3 regions of the Geotalea daltonii FRC-32 genome follow, and region 1 is predicted to be linked to each of the others. Evidence: riboswitches for the same ligand, from Rfam matches in the RefSeq annotation. Region 1 holds a riboswitch; each other region holds the start of a gene.
The links. A riboswitch is a leader RNA that binds a small molecule or an ion and turns the genes downstream of it on or off. The one in region 1 is predicted to bind molybdenum cofactor.
Positions count from the first base shown of each region.

Region 2: another riboswitch for molybdenum cofactor. It lies ahead of GEOB_RS00555 (aldehyde ferredoxin oxidoreductase C-terminal domain-containing protein); the one in region 1 lies ahead of GEOB_RS01350 (porin).
Region 3: another riboswitch for molybdenum cofactor. It lies ahead of GEOB_RS08100 (ABC transporter permease); the one in region 1 lies ahead of GEOB_RS01350 (porin).

Region 1 covers NC_011979.1:335,305-341,738, reverse strand. Annotated here, with positions in the region: gene GEOB_RS01375 (ferritin-like domain-containing protein) at 1-329, shown strand, start outside; gene GEOB_RS01370 (DUF2795 domain-containing protein) at 406-681, opposite strand; gene GEOB_RS01365 (zinc-dependent alcohol dehydrogenase) at 863-2,086, shown strand; gene GEOB_RS01360 (ATP-binding cassette domain-containing protein) at 2,152-2,865, opposite strand; gene GEOB_RS01355 (substrate-binding domain-containing protein) at 2,884-3,696, opposite strand; gene GEOB_RS01350 (porin) at 3,819-5,060, opposite strand; molybdenum cofactor riboswitch at 5,162-5,279, opposite strand; molybdenum cofactor riboswitch at 5,372-5,490, opposite strand; gene GEOB_RS01345 (TOBE domain-containing protein) at 5,549-5,977, opposite strand; gene GEOB_RS01340 (HesA/MoeB/ThiF family protein) at 6,052-6,434, opposite strand, start outside.
Region 2 covers NC_011979.1:133,112-139,545, reverse strand. Annotated here, with positions in the region: gene buk (butyrate kinase) at 1-701, shown strand, start outside; gene GEOB_RS00560 (SDR family NAD(P)-dependent oxidoreductase) at 844-1,611, shown strand; molybdenum cofactor riboswitch at 1,617-1,739, shown strand; gene GEOB_RS00555 (aldehyde ferredoxin oxidoreductase C-terminal domain-containing protein) at 1,756-3,486, shown strand; gene GEOB_RS00550 (MoaD/ThiS family protein) at 3,509-3,733, shown strand; gene GEOB_RS00545 (HesA/MoeB/ThiF family protein) at 3,735-4,580, shown strand; gene GEOB_RS00540 (twin-arginine translocase TatA/TatE family subunit) at 4,603-4,797, shown strand; gene GEOB_RS00535 (MarR family winged helix-turn-helix transcriptional regulator) at 4,875-5,309, shown strand; gene GEOB_RS00530 (FAD binding domain-containing protein) at 5,411-6,280, shown strand; gene GEOB_RS00525 ((2Fe-2S)-binding protein) at 6,292-6,434, shown strand, end outside.
Region 3 covers NC_011979.1:1,797,048-1,803,481, reverse strand. Annotated here, with positions in the region: gene GEOB_RS08120 (sigma-54-dependent transcriptional regulator) at 1-1,262, shown strand, start outside; gene GEOB_RS08115 (cache domain-containing protein) at 1,266-3,257, shown strand; gene GEOB_RS08110 (MOSC domain-containing protein) at 3,330-3,767, opposite strand; gene moaA (GTP 3',8-cyclase MoaA) at 3,785-4,765, opposite strand; molybdenum cofactor riboswitch at 5,114-5,245, shown strand; gene GEOB_RS08100 (ABC transporter permease) at 5,387-6,076, shown strand; gene GEOB_RS08095 (energy-coupling factor ABC transporter ATP-binding protein) at 6,080-6,434, shown strand, end outside.

The sequences.
Region 1 (6,434 bases):
ACAAGCTTCTCTCATTCCAGGGAGACCATCGCCGGCACATCGATGTGCTTTCGGAAAAGATGAGAGAACTGCAGGGTACGCCACCTGACCTGACTGCCGACTTCAAGGGCTTTTTCATCAAGGGATTTACGGCACTACGCAGCATGATGGGAACCAAAGGGGCACTGCAGGCCATGGAAACCAACGAAAGGCTTACCACCTCCACCTATGAGAAATCAAGCGGCCTGGGCTGGCCAGCCGACATTGCCGCAATCGTCCGCTCAAATTGGGCCGACGAGCAGCGCCATCTCTCCTTCATCCGCGAGGCACTCTCGGGAGGCCATGTCTGATTTCGGGTGATGGAATTAAAAAAAGGGCTTGAATCCAATAGATTCAGGCCCTTTTTCTTTGCCTTGCTGGTCCCGGTCAGCCTTTTTTGCTTTGCTGGCTCTGCTGCTGTGATGATTTACTCCGGGACGAGCCTTGATGTTCCTTGCCGTATGACTTCATTACGTCAGCCATGCTGCCATATTCCCTCTCTTCGAAATTCTGGAGCTGACTGATGACTTCCCTGTCCGCATGTTCATGCTGGGCATGCTTGATCAGGTCCTGTTTGCTGGCAGGGAAGCTGATCCCTTTCAGATTCTTGGTGACATTGGCGGGAGATTGACCGCCGCCACGTCCGACATTACCTGGAGCCATAAGCGTACCTCCTTTTCGTAGATTTGTCGCAGCCTTGTCGGCTCTTAACAATTTTAACACCGTGCAAAGGCCTGACAACCGCTTTTTTCGCTGGTCATCCCGGATTCAGCGCGTTGCAATGCCCTCCACAACTGCTACACTACCAGTTAACGGGACCTAATCCAAGAAGGGAGGTACGGATATGAAAGCAGTTGTGTGGCACGGAGTGGGCGACATCCGGCTGGATGATGTCGCTGAGCCGAGGATCGAACAACAGACCGATGCCATCGTCAAGATAACTGCCAGCGCCATCTGCGGCACCGATCTCCACATGGTGCGCGGCACCATGAGCGGGATGAGGCCGGGGACCATTCTCGGCCACGAAGGGGTCGGCACGGTGGAAGAGGTCGGTACTGCCGTGCGCAACTTCAAGCCTGGCGACCGGGTTCTTATTCCATCCACCATAGCCTGCGGCTATTGCTCCTATTGCCGGGACGGCTACTATGCCCAGTGCGATAATGCCAACCCAAACGGCATGCAGGCCGGAACCAGCTTTTTCGGCGGCCCAGAAAAATCCGGCCCCGTCAACGGCCTGCAGGCGGAGAAAGCGCGGATACCCTTTGCCGGGGTAGGCCTGGTCAAAATTCCTGACGGTGTCACCGACGAGCAGGCAATCCTGGTCTCGGACATCTTTCCGACGGGATACATGGGAGCGGAACTGGCCGAGATAAAACCGGGCAACACCGTGGCAATCTTCGGCTGCGGACCCGTTGGCCAGTTCGCCATCGCCAGCGCCAAACTATTCCAGGCCGGCAGGATCTTCGCCGTTGACTGCATCCCCTCGCGGTTGGAAAAGGCACGGGAACAGGGAGCCGAGGTAATCGACTTTTCCAAGGAGGACCCGGTGCAGATGATCCGGGATATGACCGGGGGAATCGGCTGCGATCGTGCCATCGACGCCGTCGGAGTCGATGCTGAAGCGCCTCATACTGGCCCGGCAGTGAGGGAGGCGAAGGAACACGAAGAGGAATTCAGGCAGGAGGTGGCCCACGTGGCACCCCAGACCAATATCAGCGGTGACAACTGGCATCCCGGCGATGCTCCATCCATGACCCTCATCTGGGGGGTGGAGTGCCTGGCCAAGGCGGGCACCTTCTCCGTTATCGGCGTTTATCCGGAGAGTGTGACCCTTTTCCCCATCGGCATGGCCATGAACAAGAACCTCACCATCAAGATGGGCAACTGCAACCATCGCAAATATATTCCGTTCCTGCTGGACATGGTCAGAAGCGGCACGGTCGATCCGGTCAGGATACTGACCAGGAGGGAACCGCTCACCTCGGCGGTGGATGCCTATCGAGCCTTCGACATGCGCCAGTCGGGCTGGCTGAAGGTGGAGTTGCAGACACGCGAGATGACACACTGAAAAAAGCTACGGCAGTAATTCCATTGCTGCCGTAGTTTTCCAGCTTTTATGGGCTGGAATTGCCGTCAGATCTGAACAGCAGGATAGCCAAGCAGATTGCCAAGGGACTCGGTCTCATCCAGATGATCGGCATTCATCCGCCCCCCTTGCAGCTGGATCACTTGGCAGGGAAGCTTTTTTTCATGTTGCGGGTCGTGGGAAGACATGACCACCGTGGTCCCCATGGAAGGGAGGCCGGCTATGACTTCTTCAAGGACGCGGGCGCTCTTCTGGTCCACGTTGGCCAGCGGCTCATCCAGGAGCAGCAACTTCGGCCTCAGTGCCAGCGCCCTGGCCATGGCTACCCGCTGGGCTTCGCCCCCCGACAGTTCCGTGTGCTTGCGCAATTGGAATCCGTCAAGCCCGACAGTAGCCAGGGTTTCAGACACAACTTCCTGTGCCTTGGCACCTCCCATGCCTCGCAGGGAAAGGCCATACGCGACATTATCGTAAACGTTGCCGCGAAAAAGGTAGGGGGACTGGTGGAGAAGGGTGACTTGCCGGCGCAAACGGGTCATTGTTCCCCTCTTCCAATCGACCCGCTCGCCGGAGAAAAGCAGTTCCCCTCGATCCGGGCGAGTCAAAAAACCCAGTATGTTTAGAAGAGTGCTCTTGCCGGAGCCGTTCGGCCCGGCAAGAAGATACAACTCACCCTCCCCTATGGCCAGCCGGTTCAGCTGCAAGGCAATTGTGTTGCCATAATTCTTCGCTACGTTTTGCAGTTCGATGATGTTCTGCATAGGCCTGCCTTTATGGCGCTACTTCTTGCCGTAGATGAAAAACACCGGCTCCCCGTATGCCTTGTAACCGGCAATGATTTTCTGGCCCTCCGGTCCGGTCACATACTCGATAAACTTCATTGCCAGGTCGTACTTCACATGGGGATGTTTCCTGGGATTTACGGCTATGACCCCATAGGGATTGAAAAGCCCCTTCTCCCCCTGGAAGAGGACGGTCAGATCGGTCTTCTTTCCCTTGAAAGCGTTGTAGGTCCCGCGATCAGTCAGGGTGTAGCCTCGGCGCTCGGTTGCCATGGTAATGACCGGCCCCATCCCCTGGCCCGCCTCCACATACCACCCCCCCTTCGGCGCAATTCCGGCCGCCTGCCAGAGATCCTTTTCCTTGATGTGGGTTCCCGATTTGTCTCCACGGGAAACAAAGGTGGCTCCTTTGGCGGCAATCATCTGCAGCGCCTCGGCAGCGGTTTTGGCCCTGGCTATTCCGGCCGGATCATCCTTCGGCCCGATGATGACGAAATCGTTGTACATGACGTCGCGGCGGTTGACGCCGAAACCGTCGGCAATGAATTTGTCTTCCAGCTTCCTGGCATGGACGAAGACCACATCCACGTCGCCAGCTTCACCCAGCTTGAGGGACTGGCCGGTGCCGACGGCGATAACGTCCACCTGGCAGTTATTTTTCTTCTCGAAGGGTGGCAGGAGCACCTTCAAAAGCCCCGAATCCTGGGTCGAAGTGGTAGTGGACATCTTCAGGCGTTCTTCGGCTCCGGCCGAAGCGCAGAAGAAAGCAAGGGAGGTCAATGTTAATAAAAGGATACGCCACTGTTTCATTGTTTTCTCCTTTTCCCATAAGTTACTTACATTTTATCCGAATCTGCCCGTATTTGTTCTGGAGTGGAGGGGTAAGGTTTTCCGGGAAACAGGGGGCAAGCCCCCTGTCTTTTTAACTGTTTTTAAAAGATCACCTGTGCCTGGAGGCGATAGATCATATCATCCGTTCGGCCTTTGCTCTGGTCGTGGCTGTTGGTGACATCCCCCTGCAGCTTCAGGTTGTGCTTGTTGAAATAGTAGGAAATGGCTCCCTGGGTGTCGACCTGCTGATCGTTGGCCTTGTCCCGGTTGGGATCGACGAAGGAGTAGCGGAAGGCCAGCTCCAGTTTCCTCGGAATGATGCAGTAACCGGCCTGAGCATAGAAGCCGTGGGCACGGAGGGTCTTGTCGCTGGTGTGGCCGTCGGCCTGCCCCAACAGGTACTCGGCCTGGGTGGAGGCGCCAAGCCATTTGAAAGCGGCATCGACGCCGTAGCCGTTGATGTCGATCTTTTCCCCGTTTGCAAAGGTACCAATTCCTTTGCCGAGCCAGCCGGTTGAACCGGCTAACGTAACATTGTTGGTTTCGAAGGCGGTAGCTGTGCTTTTCTGCAGGGTATTACGATAATAGTTGGCTCCCACCGAAAGGAGAGGTTTTTCGCTCTGATCCAGGTCCCCTTCGGCATAGGCCATCTTACCGAATGGGTTTGCGGTTATCCTGGCGGCATAGGCATTGTCGTTGGAGGTACGGAAGGTACTCTGGCCGGCGCCGCCATAATAACCCAGCTCGTAGGTGGCGATGCCGCCGGCCACAGCTCCGTGAACCTTGACTCCAGCCTCATAACCGGGGCGGAACATGTCCGAAGCGGTGGAGCGGTCGACGAACTGCTGGGAACCGGAAGAATTCAGCCATTGCCGGCCGAACGGCACCTTGGTCTGCCCGGCCAGAACCTGAGCTTCGTCGACAAACCGGTAATTCAGGTAGGCATGATCCAGGAGCTTCGATGAGCCACCCTGAACAAAATCCACCTGGAGCAGGTAAGTGAGGTCCTTGGTGTAGGCGTAGCCATTCAGCCAGAACTTCATGCGCTTGACCTCAAACTTGTTGGAGTCCCTGCTGGTACCGTTGTCGTCGGCATCCGTGAAGGTGTAACGGGTCTGGAGCCTTCCTCCCAAAGAAAGCTGAAACTTTTCGTCGGCAGAGGTCAGGGTGAACCCCTTGCCCGGCTTGTAATTCAGCGCCTTGCTCCTGGTTACTTCCTTGTAATCCTCTTCGGTGATGACCCCTTTCTCCTTGAGCACATCCTCAAGCGTTTTGGCATGAACACCCGGGATGAGCACCAGGCCCATTGCCACCACTGTTGCTGCTAAGCTGCGTTTCTTCATCGTACCCTCCTGTTTTCTAATAACAGGGGAAAAGGTCTCCCCCAAATGCATCAAAGAGTCTGTCCGCAGATGGAAAGAGGCCTTTGGATACAGGAACAGGTCCGGTACTTTGAGGCTCTCCTTTCCAAAAGGGAGGCACAGCCGTTTCCAGCGGCACCCTAGCCGGTCGCCATGGGAAAACTACCCTTTAGGCGGCGTGGCTCGGAGAGTTGAGAATCATTTATCTGGTTTTGAAGTCATGTTCGAAGCACGTGATCAGCCACAAACAAAAAGGGCTCCTTTGGATAAAGGAGCCCCTAGAACGCAATCATAGCGTGGCGAGAGGTTCTCCTTTTCAAAGGAAGGTCCTGCCGTTTCCAGCAGAGCCCACAGGCCTGACACCATGGGGAATATTCCCGGTAGGCGGACAGGCTCGGAGAAAGTTCGAGCATTCAATTGTGGTAAACTAGTACCATTATGTCATTAATCTGTCAAGCAGTAAATCGGCCCTATGCCTTTACGGCAAGTATGACACTGGAGGCCTTGAAGATGGCGCTGACCTGATCCCCTTCCTGCAATGCCATGGCAGCGACGCTCCCTTTGGTGATGATGGAGGTGATGATACCACTCCCCTGCAGTTGTATGGAGATCTCTGCATTGACACTGCCCTGTGCGATTTTCTTGACCGTGCCCTGCAGGACGTTACGGGCGCTGAATTTGAGCCCGGTGTTTCCCTTGGCGATAATAACCAGCGGGGCCTTGACAAGGGCGAATGCCTCCATGCCTTCCTTGATTCCCATTTCTTCCAGGCTGGCATTGGTAATGACCGCTGCAATCGTTTCCCCTCCATCAAGGGAAAGTTCAACCTCGGAGTTTATTGCCCCTTTTCTGACCGTTGTAACCTTGCCCGACAGGAGATTTCTCGCACTGATGTTCATGGTGACATCCTCCTCAAAATGGAGTTTCCACTTTGAGTATGTCTCCGTATGCCTTGATGTCAACAGGAGAGTAATTACGCCGCACGCACCAGCTCCGCAAGCGCCGCATACGAGACATCGAAAATCTCCATCTCCAGGAGGTCGATGCTTAACTTCCGATGACGCAGGAGCTCCCCTTTGCCGAGGAGGATCTTGCAGACCTCCGCCACCTGCAGGCTCGCTACCACCGCCGGAGTGAAGGAGGGGTTGCCCAGCTGCTTTTCGATTCCCTTCCCTTCCACCCAGTTGCGATAGGTGCGCTGGATGGTGGTGTCCCCCGGCAGCTGGGTAGCAACGTGGCCGTACCAGCCGCCGATGGCCCCGTAGACCATGGGGATGTCCATCTCGCTGCAAACTTCCGCCAGTTCCAGGCGATAGGCGATGCTGTCCAGGGCGTCGACCGCAACCGTCACCCCCT
Region 2 (6,434 bases), 200 kb from region 1:
ACCCCCCCATGACCGATGAGTTGTGCACTTCGGCCAGGTACAGCGGCATCCCCCAGATCAGCAGGCAGAGCAGCTTCCATGCCCTGAACCAGAAGGCAACTGCCCGGAAAATTGCCGCCGAGCTGGGTAAAAAATATGAGGAGGCGAACCTGATCGTCACCCATCTGGGTGGCGGGATTTCAGTGGGAGCCCACCGCAGAGGGAAGATCATAGATGTCAACAATGCCCTCGACGGTGACGGCCCGTTTTCGCCGGAGCGGGCAGGATCGCTTCCCGCCGGCGATTTGGTCAAACTCTGCTTCAGCGGCGAGTACAGCAAGAAGGAAGTGCTGAAAATGCTCACCGGTGGCGGCGGTCTCTATGCCTATCTGGGGACCACCGATGCCCAGGAGATCGAGCGGCGAATCGCCGCGGGAGACCAGAAGGCAGCCCAGGTCTACGAGGCAATGATCTATCAGGTAGCCAAGGAGATCGGCGCCTGCGCCGCGGTACTTGAAGGGGAAGTAGACGCCATCGCCCTGACAGGAAGTTTGGTGTATTCAAAGATGCTGCTGAACAGCCTGCAAAAAAAAATCTCATTCATTGCTCCCGTTCTTCTCAATCCGGGCGAAAACGAGATGGAAGCCCTGGCCGACGCGGCCATGCGATATTTCAACAACGAAGAGGCGCTGTCCATCTATAAGCAGGAGCAGGCGGCATGAGCAGCGGAACAACAAAAAGCATCAGCGCTAATCTTCCGTCACTAGTTCCCCCCTTTATAAAGGGGGACTTGGTCATCGGGCGGAAGAATGACGCTAATCAGTAAAAGAAATGAAGTCCAAATATGCATAAAGGAGAAAGACCATGGGAAGACTATCAGGAAAGGTTGCCATCATCACCGGGGGGGCACAGGGAATCGGTGCGGCATACGCGGTGGGCCTGGCGAAAGAAGGGGCAAAGATCGTCATTGCCGATGTCCTTGACGGGCAGAAGGCGGTGGAGGCAGTGAAAAAGGCTGGCAGCGACGCCATTTACGTCAAAACCGATGTCAGCAACCAGGAGCAGTGCGATGCCATGGCCAAGGCGGCCCAGGAAAAATTCGGCTCGGTGGACATACTGCTCAACAACGCTGCCATCTTCGGAAGCATTGTCTTGAAACCGTTTACCGAATGTACCTCCCAGGAATTCATGAAGGTCCTGGAGATCAACGTCCTCGGCCAGTTCAACTGCATGAAGGCGGTATTTCCCCACATGAAGGCCAAGGGGGGCAAGATCATCAACATCGGTTCCTCATCCATCAATGAAGGGGTTCCCGGCATGCCCCATTATGTGGCATCCAAGGGCGCCATCATGGCCCTTACCCGCTCAATGGCCCGTGAGATGGGTGATTACAAGATCAACGTCAACACAATTGCCCCCGGCTTCACCCATTCCGACGGCGGCAACAATTTCGACAAGAACAAGAAGCTGGATCTGCCCCCCCTGGAAGAGCTCCAACTCCAGGCTCGCTGCCTGAAGCGGGAAGCGGTGCCGGAGGACCTGGTCGGCCTGGCGCTCTTCCTCGCCAGCGACGACAGCGCCTTCATCACCGGCCAAATGATCGTCCATGACGGCGGCCTGTCGTTCCACTAACGTATGACAAAACAAGTCTCCGAGCCTCCATTGCCTAAAGGGCGTCAAACCCCACGGCATGGAGGCCTGCAGGCCGGGCCGGAAACGGCCGGACCTCCCTTTCGGAAAGGAGACTGCAAATAATCACTGAAAGGGAGACTCCCCATGAACAAGATCCTTCGCGTCAACATGACGACTCTCACCACCGGCACCGAATCGGTACCAAAGGAATGGGCAGCTCTCGGCGGTCGCGCCCTGACTTCCACCATCGTGGCCAAGGAGGTTCCCCCCACCTGCCACCCCCTTGGGGAAAACAACAAGCTGGTCTTTGCCCCTGGACTGTTGAGCGGCACCACTGCCGCTAACAGCGGGCGCTTTTCCGCAGGCGCCAAAAGCCCCCTCACCGGCACTATCAAGGAAAGCAATGCCGGCGGGTTGGCCGCCCAGATGTTCGCCCGCCTGGGGATCAAGGCGCTGATCATTGAAGGTCTGCCCAAAGGAAACAACTGGCACAGCCTGCACGTCAACAAGGATGGAGTATCCATCGCCGAAGAGTCGGAGCTGATCGGCAAGGGGAATTTTGCCGTCGTCGAAACCCTTGAAAAGAGGCTCGGCAAGAAAACAGGGGTCATCACCATCGGCCCGGCTGGCGAGATGAAGATGCTGGCCGCCAACATCTCGGTGAAGGACTCGGACAGCAAGCTGCGCAGCCACGGCCGTGGCGGCCTTGGAGCGGTAATGGGCTCGAAGAGGATCAAGTTTATTTCCATCGACGACAGCGATGCCCCCGGCATCAAGCTGGCCGATCCGACAAAATTCACCACCGCCGCCAGGGTCTTTGCCAAGGCCATCCTCGAACACCCAGGGACCGGCCAGGGGCTGCCCACCTTCGGCACCGCGGAAATGGTCAACATCGTCAACGAGGCAGGGGGACTTCCCACCCGCAACTTTACCTATGGTCGTTACGAAGGGCACGAGAAGATCTCCGGCGAGACTTTGCGGGAAACCATCATCGAGCGCGGTGGCAAACCGAAGCATGGCTGCCAGCCTGGCTGCATCATCCAATGCTCCCAGGTCTACCACGACAAGCAGGGCAATTACGTCACCTCCGGCTTCGAGTATGAGACCATTGAAACACTGGGAGCCAACGCCGGTCTTGGCGATCTTGACCAGATTGCGACTGCCGACAGTATCATGGACGACATCGGCGTCGATTCCATCGAGACCTCGATCGCTTTCGGCGTAGCCATGGAGGCAGGAGTGCTCCCTTTCGGCGACGGTGAAGGGGTACTCCGCATCCTGAAGGAAGATATCGGTAAGGGGACACCCCTCGGCCGGATCATCGGCAGCGGCGCCGGTCATGTGGGCAAGGTATACGGCGTCACACGGGTACCGGTGGTGAAAAACCAGGCCATTCCTGCCTATGACCCCCGATCTATCAAGGGTATCGGCATCACCTACGCCACCAGCACCATGGGTGCAGACCACACGATGGGCTATGCCGTCGCCACCAATCTGATGGGTGTCGGTGGAGGCATTGTCGATCCCTTGAAGAAGGATGGTCAAGTTGAGTTGTCCCGTCACCTGCAGATCGTCACCGTCATGCTCGACTCCATCGGCCTCTGCCTATTCATAGGTTTTCCCGCAGCAGATATTCCCACCTGCGTCCCGGCTTTGCTCGACATGCTCAATGCCCGCTTCGGCCTGGAGCTTACCCCAGACTGGATTGGCGGCCTGGGGGTCAATACCTTGAAGACCGAGCGTGCCTTCAATCTGGCGGCCGGTTTCACCAACAAGGATGATCGGCTGCCGGAGTTCTTCAGGGAACCGCTTCCACCCCACAATGCCGTGTGGGATTTTACCGATGAGGAAATCGATGCGTTCTGGAATTTCTAGATCGGGATGAAAGGGCTGCGCAATGGACATAACCGTAAAATTGTTCGCCACATTCCGCTTCGGACGTTTTGCCGCAGCAACAAGGCAATACCCACCAAGCACGCAGATCAGCGAGATTATCGATGAACTGCAGATTCCGGTTTCTGAAATCAGCATGATCATGCTCAACGGCAGACATGCCGATCCGGATCAACGGCTGAGGGATGGTGACAGTCTTGCCCTCTTTCCTTTGGTGGCAGGAGGCTGACATGGATGAATTGCGCCAATTCCTTGCAGAGCGGGCGGAAAATGGCCTTATCTCCTGGGCCAGCCAGGTTGCCGCTGCCGAACGCTTCCGTACCACCCTTGCCCAGGTGGAAGAAACGGCATTGCTCCTGGAGATTCTTCCTGCCCGCTACCAGCGCAATCGTCAGGCGATCAACATTGCCCAGCAACTGACACTTTTCCAAGGGGTGGTAGCAGTGGCTGGCTGTGGAGGGCTTGGCGGCTATATCATCGAAGAGCTGGCGCGGCTCGGAGTTGGCACCATCGTCGCCATCGACCCGGATGTGTTCGAAGAACACAATCTGAACCGCCAACTGCTCTCCAGCCCAGCCAGGCTGGGAGAGGCAAAGGTTGAGTCAGCTGCAGCGCGGGTGGCAGAAATCAACCCGGCGGTGGCATTGGTCCCGGTGCAGATTGCTTATGCACCGAAAAATGCCGCCCAGCTTTTCCATGGTGTCCAGGTGGTGGTAGATGCACTGGATTCGGTTTCGACCAGGCTGGCTTTGTCCGACAGCTGTGACAGCTTGGGGCTTCCACTGGTGCATGGCGCCATCGGCGGCTGGTTCGGCCAAGTCGTCACCCAGTTTCCCGGAGACGGAACAATCCGGCAGCTGTACAGCCGCTGGGTGGAAGGCAAGGGCCTTGAGCAGCGGCTGGGCAATCCATCCTTTACCCCGGCGCTGGTGGCCAGCATAGAGGTAGCGGAAGTCTGCAAGATTCTCCTTGGCGCCGGCAACACTCTGCGTAACCGGAAACTCAGCATCAATCTTTTGGACATGGAATTCGAAGAGATCAGACTTGACGGCCAGGACAAGGCAGTAGGCCAGTAAAAGTTCTAAAGGAGCGCAAATTATGTTCGGATTCGGCATGCCGGAACTCATCATCATCCTGGTCATCATGCTGGTCGCCTTCGGACCGGCAAAACTCCCCCAGCTGGGTTCGGCACTGGGTGGAGCAATCAGGAATTTCAAGAAGGGCTCTGAGGAGCCGGCCGCATTGACTGACAATGGTAAATCTGACAATGAGAAAGAGCCTTCATCCCTCTAGCAAGGGCAACAAACATATAATCCGGGAAACACTGTTTTATTTCCCATTGACAAAAAACCACACTGGAGATATCTTGTATGCAAGAGGAATTGACCAGGATGATCTCCTACCGGGACAACATAGTTTTTCTGTTTGCCAAAGCCCATCAGCGCGCCCAGGGAACCCTGAAAGGACGGCTGCAGACATTTGCCCTCACTCCCATGCAATGCCTGTTCATGGAGGCACTCTGGGAGGAGGACGGGCTTTCCGTCGGCGAGATCGGCCGGCGCATCTCCCTTGATACCGCCACCCTGGCCGGCATCCTTGACCGGCTGGTGACGTCGGGCTGGGTGAGAAGAGAGGCCGACGCACAGGATGGGCGTGTGGCAAGGGTTTACCTGACGGAAAAGGGAACTGCCGCCATCGGCCAACTGGCGGCAACCATGGAACAGACCAACGACGAACTGCTGAAGGGCTTTTCACCGGAGGAAAGGCTTCTCCTTAAGCGGTTTCTCAAGGATTTCAGGGAATGACCACCATCCATTTTTTTTGAAGAAATAGCTTGTATGCAAGATAACAATGACAAGGGTCCGACAAAAGTTGTGGAAGACCCGACAGCCTGAGGAGATGAACCATGTACATGCCCGATTTTGCATATCATGCCCCCCAAACCCTTGATGAGGCCTGCACGCTCCTGGCAGAGCTTGGCAACAAGGCCATCGTTCTGGCGGGAGGAACCGATGTCCTGCACAAGATGAAGGTTGGAAAACTGGCTCCGGAGAACCTGGTCTCCCTCAAGCACCTGGACGACCTGCGTACCATTCGCCATGAACCGGGCCGCGGCATCGTCATGGGGGCGCTGACCAGCCACAATGCCATCTACACCTCGAAGCTTCTCCAGGAACGTTTTCTGTCGCTTCCCATGGCTGCCCACACCATGGCCTCCAACCAGATCTGCAACATGGGGACAGTGGGAGGCAACATTGTCAATGGTGTCCCTTCCGCCGACCTGCCGCCAATCCTCATTGCTCTTAATGCCTCTATCCGCCTGGTATCCGTCAAAGGGGAACGAACCATGCCCCTGGAGGATTTCTTCCATGGTGCGGCCGAGACAGTGATTGCGCCGGGAGAACTCCTTGCCGACATCACCATCCCGGACCAGCCCACCACCGGCAGCACCTACATGAAGTTCGGCTTGCGCCGTTCCGGCGCCCTGGCCGTTGTGGGGGTTGCCGTCTCGGTCAGGGTTGCAGGAGACATCCTGGAGGACGCACGGGTCGTCCTGGCCTCGGCAGCTCCTACCGTCATGCGGGCCAAGGGAGCGGAAGACTTCCTGCGGGGCAAAAAAATAAACGACGACCTGTTGGCTGAAGCCGGGGAAAAGGCTGCGGCAGCAAGCCGCCCACGGGACAGTATCCGCGGTTCTGCCGAATACCGGCGTAACCTGGTTGGCGTACTGACGAAACGGGCACTGCGCAAGGCTATTGACGAAGGCCACGTGTGAGGAGGAATGATATGCCACAAATGATAACTGACAAAGACGGGGTGCAGCGTTACCTGATCACCCTGAATGTAAACGGTGACGCAAAAACGGTGCTGGTAAAGGGCAACGCCATCCTGACCAATGTACTGCGCGACCAGCTGGACCTTACCGGTAC
Region 3 (6,434 bases), 1.5 Mb from region 1:
CCCGGCTGCAGCAAGGGCCCAATGCCGACCTGTTGCTGCAGGACGTGAAAATGCCTGACATGGATGGGCTCCAGATCCTGCAGGAAGTGAAAAAGCTCCGCCCCGGGCTGCCGGTAGTTATCATGACCGCCTTCGGCACTATCGATGCCGCGGTTGAGGCCATGAAACTGGGGGCCTACGATTACGTGACCAAGCCCTTTCCCAAGGAAAAGATCCTGGGCGTACTGGAAAATGTTCTGGAGCGGGAACTTCTGCGCAAGGAGAATCAGCAGCTTAAGGAGGAACTGGGGAAGGTTACCCTGACGGACGCCATCGTCTTTGCCAGCGACCGCTTCCGCGAAGTCTACGAGTTGACCCTGGAGGTAGCGGCCAGCGAGGCAAACATCCTCATCCTCGGCGAATCGGGGACGGGAAAGGAACTCATTGCCGGCGCCATTCACCGGCACAGCAAGCGCAGGGGACGGCGCATTCTTTCCATCAACTGCGCCGCCCTGTCCGATACGCTCCTGGAATCGCAGCTCTTCGGCCATGTGCGCGGCGCCTTCACCGGCGCCACCACCAACCAGAAAGGGCTCCTGGAAGAGGCGGACAGCGGCACCCTCTTCATGGACGAGATCGGTGACATGAGCCTGATGCTGCAGGCCAAGCTGCTCAGGGTGATCCAGGAGGGAGATTTCATTCCGGTGGGGGCGACCAGGGCGAAGAAGGTGGACATCCGCTTCGTTGCCGCCACCAACAAGAACCTGGAGAAGGAGGTGGCCGAGGGAAGGTTCCGGGAGGACCTCTATTACCGGCTGAATGTCATCTCCATACCCCTGCCGCCGCTCAGAGAACGGAAAGAGGACATCGAGCCCCTGGCCCGCCATTTCCTGAGAAAGTACAACCAGCGCATGAACAAAGAGGTCGACCGCTTCACCAGGGAAGCGCTGGACCTGATGCTGGGCTATAGCTGGCCGGGCAATATCCGGGAATTGGAAAACGTCGTCGAGCGGGCGGTGATACTGGCCCGCAGCGGCGTGGTCACCACCGACCACCTGCCCATGTGGAAGAAAAATGTTGCATCGACCGCTGCAACTGGGCCGGCATCTGCCCTGTCAAGCCACCAGTTGGTCTCCCTGGAGAATGTGGAACGGGAGCACATCCGGCAGACGCTGGCGCGGACCGGCTTTCATAAGAGCAGGACTGCCGAAATTCTCGGTATTTCCCGCAAGACCCTCGACCGCAAGATTGCGGAATTCGGGCTGAAGCCCGAAGGAGAGTAACCATTGCCGCAGCAGAAGCGCTTCTCCATCAAAAGAAAGCTGTCCATCGCCATTCTCATTCCCATCGCCGTGGCTATCCTTATCTGCTGGCTTGCCGGGGTGTTCATCCTCAACACCAGGGTCGTCAGGCAAGCCCAGGAAAAGGTGCGCAATGACCTGAACGCCGCTCGCGAGGTCTACCTCCACGAAGTGGGCCACATCCGCGACGTGGTCAGGTTTACAGCTTCCGCCCCCTACACCGCCGCAGCCCTCCACGGCAACAGGGAGGTGCTGGCCGGCATTCTCGCCCCCCTGAGGCAGACAGAGCAGCTTGATCTGTTCATGGCGCTGGATGCCCAGGGCAGAGTCCTGTACCGCGCCAACAACCCGGCCGCCTCCAGTGACGACAAGTCCCGTAACCCGGTCATCACCCGTGCCCTCAAGGGGGAAATCATTGCCGGTACCTGGATCGTGTCGGCCGAGGCCATGGCCATGGAAGGAAATCAGCTGGCAGAACAAGCTACCATACCCATCCTCTCCACCCCCCATGCACGGCCCACCACCGAGACCATGGAACGGGCCGGAATGATGCTCATTGCCGCCGCACCGGTCAGGGACGGCGCAGGGCGGATTATCGGCGCCCTCTGCGGCGGCGTCCTCCTCAACAAGAACAATAGCCTGGTGGACAAGATCAAGAGCATCGTCTACGAAGGGGTGAAGGCCGATGGCAAGGACGTGGGGAGCGCCACCATCTTTCTCGGCGACCTGCGCATCGCCACCAACGTCCTGACCTCAGGCGGATCGCGCGCAATCGGCACCCGGCTTTCGGAAGAGGTCTATAATCGGGTCATCCTGCACAAGGAAAAATGGATCGACCGGGCCTTCGTCGTCAATGACTGGTATTTTACCGCCTATGAACCGATCCTCTCCGTCGATGGCGTCCCCCTCGGCTCCCTCTATGTGGGGATGCTTGAGAAGCCATACACCGCCATCAAGTTTAGGCTGGGACTCCTCTTCAGCGGCGTCCTGCTGGTGGGAGCGGTGATCGGCATTGCCGTAGCAGGTTGGTTGGCGGCCCGCCTGGCAAAACCGGTCAAGGAACTGGAAAATGCGGCACGGCGCGTGGCTGCGGGGGAACGGGATGTGCAGTGCCTGATATCCAGCCGGGATGAACTGGGGGATCTGGCAGAGGAATTCAACCAGATGAACCGGGCTCTGATGCAGCGCGAGGATGATATCAGGGAGCTGAACAGGGGATTGGAAAACAAGGTCCGGGAGCGAACGGCAGAACTGGAGGAGAAGAACCGGCTGCTGGTGAAGGCCAGGGAAGAACTGGTCCGGGCGGAGAAACTTGCCGCCATCGGCGAGCTGGCCGCCGGCGTTGCCCATGAGATCAACAACCCCATGGCCATCATCCGGGGCAACACGGAATTGCTGCAGATGTCGGTGCCGGAAGGGGCGGACAACCGGGACGAGGTGGATACCATTTATCAGCAGGTGGGGCGAGTGGAGCGCATCGTCGGCAACCTGCTCAGATTCGCCCGCCAGGAAAAGAAACAGCTGGGGCACGTGCGGGTCAATGAGCTGATGGAGGAAATTCTCGCTCAGATCGTGCACCAGGTGCCCCTTTCCCATATCCGTATTATCAAGGAATATGAGCCGGGGTTGCCCATCCTGGAGGGGGACAGTGAACAGATCCGACAGGTTTTGACGAATCTGGTGCTAAATGCGATTCAGGCGATGGACAAGGGGGGTATCCTGACGGTAAGAACTCAGCTGGACCGTCAACGGGAGCAGACAGAGATAATGATTGCCGACACCGGCACCGGCATAGAGGCAGATAATCTACAGCAGATATTCAACCCCTTCTTTACCACCAAGGCAAACGGCACGGGGTTGGGCCTGTCAGTATCATACGGTATCGTCAATGACCACGGCGGGACAATTCGGGTAGAAAGCAAAGCGGGGAAAGGAAGCACCTTTAAGGTTTCGCTGCCTATTAAAGGCAGGTTCTAGGTTCTAGGTTCTAGGTTCGAAGTTCGAAGTTCGAAGTTACCACCTCACCAATCACCAATCACCAATCACCAATCAACGCTCCTTCACCGCAATCCCATCACCGGGCTTGATCGTGCCGCCGGTAATGACCCTGGCAAAGATCCCTTCCTTGGGCATGACGCAGTCACCGGCCTGGTAGTAGATGGCACAGCGGGTATGGCACTCTTTGCCGATCTGGGTAACTTCCATTTCCGTGGGTCCGATGGTGAGCCTGGTGCCGATGGGCAGAGAGACCAACTCTATCCCTTCGGTTGTTATGTTCTCGGCAAAATCTCCAGTATCAACGGAAAGTCCCAGCGCCTGCATCTTGCGGATGCTCTCCATTGCCAAAAGGCTCACCTGACGGTGCCAATCACCGGCATGGGCATCACCGACAACCCCGTGATTCTCCTTCAACTCCACCGAAGCAACCGGAGTCTTCCGCTCCCCTTTTTTCTCACTGATGCATACTGCTAGTACCTTTGCCGACATATCTTTCATATCCTTTCCTAGCCCCCGACCCTTGACATGGCGAAGGGCTGCAATTCCTTGTTGTTATCATCCAGGCCATGCCGGTCCGGCTTGCCGGCAACAATCTGTCGTAACGCCTCCCGCAGCCGTTTTTCGTCTCCCAGTCTCAGAAGCGGCTTAAGATCCATACCATCCCCGGACAGCAGGCAGCCCTTGGCCATTCCGGCAGAAGTGACCCTGATGCGGTTGCAGTCGCTACAGAAATGCCCGGAAATAGGAGTAATGATGCCGATTGAGCCGGCAGACCCTTTGATCTTGAAATTCCGTGACGGGCCGGACAGTTCCTGGCTGCCATAGGGGACCAACTCATATCTCTTGCCGATCCGCTCTAAAATCTCACTTCCGGAAACTGACAGGTCTCGCCAGTTGTCAGCCTGCAAGGTCGGCATGTATTCGATGAAACGCACAGCATAGGGGCGCTCCAAGGTCATAGCCGCAAAATCCAGCACCTCTTCGTCATTGATGCCACGCATCACCACCATGTTGATCTTATGGGGCGGGAAACCGGCTGCTTCAGCTGCGTCCAATCCTCTCAGGACTCTGTGCACGTCACCACCGCGGGTAATGTGGGCAAAAGTCTGCTCCTTCAGGGAATCCAGGCTGATATTAAGCCGCTGGACTCCGGCCTTAAACAGATCCTCAGCCATTTCCGCCAGTAACAAGCCGTTGGTGGTCAGCACCAGTTGCTTCAGGCCTGGCACAGCGGACAGTTCCTTTAAAAATCGGATGATGTCTCTGCGCACCAGCGGCTCGCCACCGGTGATGCGAATTTTTTCTATGCCGATGGCAACAGCCTGCCGGGCCACGCTGACCAAATCCTCGTAACTGAGGATATCACCATGGCAAAGCTTTTCGATCCCCTGCTCAGGCATGCAATAACTGCAGCGCAAGTTGCAGCGGTCGGTCACGGAAAGGCGAAGATAGTTGATATGACGGCCATGGGTATCAAGTAGTTTCATTGACTCCACCAATTATTTTTAGCTAGTTTCCATCCGGAAACGGCTCTTTTTTGCCCTGGCGGTGTCAACCTGCGGGCTTGCTTGTGCTGCGTACCGATGTACGCCTCCGCGCAACCCCTTGATTGACTTGCCAGGACAAAAAATCCCTCATTTCCGATCTGGAAACTGCTAGTGTCACATACGGAGTTTCCGGATGGACACCAGCTAGCAAAATGCCGTGATAAAAAATATCACAAATTTTAAAAATTTTGTGGTATTTTATACATGCTTTAAGAAATTAATACATGGGCGCTGTGCAGCAAGGCTTCTAGCAGCCATATGCACTTGAATTATACAAAAACACTGTTTTAAAAACTAAATCTCCGAGTCGTAATTGCCTACCGGGGATGACAAAGCTGTCATTCCCATGGCAACCGACCATTGGGTCCTGCTGGAAACGGCAGCGCCTCCCTTTTGGAAAGGAGAGTCACCGAACGGCATAAAAAACCGTTACCCGCGGGGTCTCTTTCCATCAAGAAAGGGACCTTTTTTTATTTCTGAAGCACGGGGTAAGGAGCCTTCAATGTCGCTGGCAAAGAGGCCCTTAAGTACATTCTGTATCCACAGGAGGGGATGAACTAGGTGGGGTTTTTTTCCGAATCACTGCAGACAGCTTTCAGCCTCATCATGTCCATGGACCGGGAGGTCTATACGACCGTCTGGACTTCCATTTACGTATCCATATGGTCAACGCTTTTTGCATCGGTCATCGGCATCCCTGCCGGTATTACTATCGGCATCGGCACATTTCCGCTGAAAGGAGCCCTGACGACAACGCTTAACACGCTGATGGCCCTACCTACAGTTGTTGTGGGACTGGTGGTCTATGGCATGATAAGCCGCCAAGGACCTCTCGGGCAGTTCGGGCTTCTTTTTACACCAAAGGCGATGGTTTTGGGACAGACACTGCTGGCCATCCCCATCATTACCAATTATACCCTCAGTACCATCGAAGGTGCCGACAAGCGGATCCTTCCCACGGCTCTCACTTTGGGAGCTGGCCCTTTGCAAGGGGTCCTGCAGCTGGTACGTGAAGAGCGGTATGGCGTGATGGCGGCCGTCATTGCCGGCTTTGGAAGAGTCATCGCCGAGGTAGGCGCTGCCATGATGCTCGGAGGAAACATTCGCGGTTATACCCGTACCATGACCACTGCCATTGCCATGGAAACCAGCAAGGGAGAATTCGCCTTCGGACTGGCATTGGGGATTGTTCTCCTGGCGGTGGCTTTTCTCGTCAACCTGGCACTGAACATTCTTCAGCAACAGAGGTAAACCATGAACACGCTCTTCACTTTGAGATCGATTCGTAAGTTCTACAGGAATAATATAGTACTTGACCTGGATCATCTGGATATTCATCAAGGGCGCTGTTATCTGCTGACCGGTCAGAACGGAGCCGGCAAAAGCACCCTGCTGAACATCCTGGCTTTTCTTTCGCCACCCACTTCGGGAGATATCTCTTTCGAGGGGCACGGGGTTGATTGGAAAAGCCGCACCTTGCTTGCCTGCAGACAAAAAGTGACCCTGCTCCATCAATCCCCGTATCTTTTTGCCGGGACCGTCTTTGCCAATGTGGCTTATGGACTCAATGCCCGCAAGATACCCCATGGACTGCAACAGCAGCTGGTTG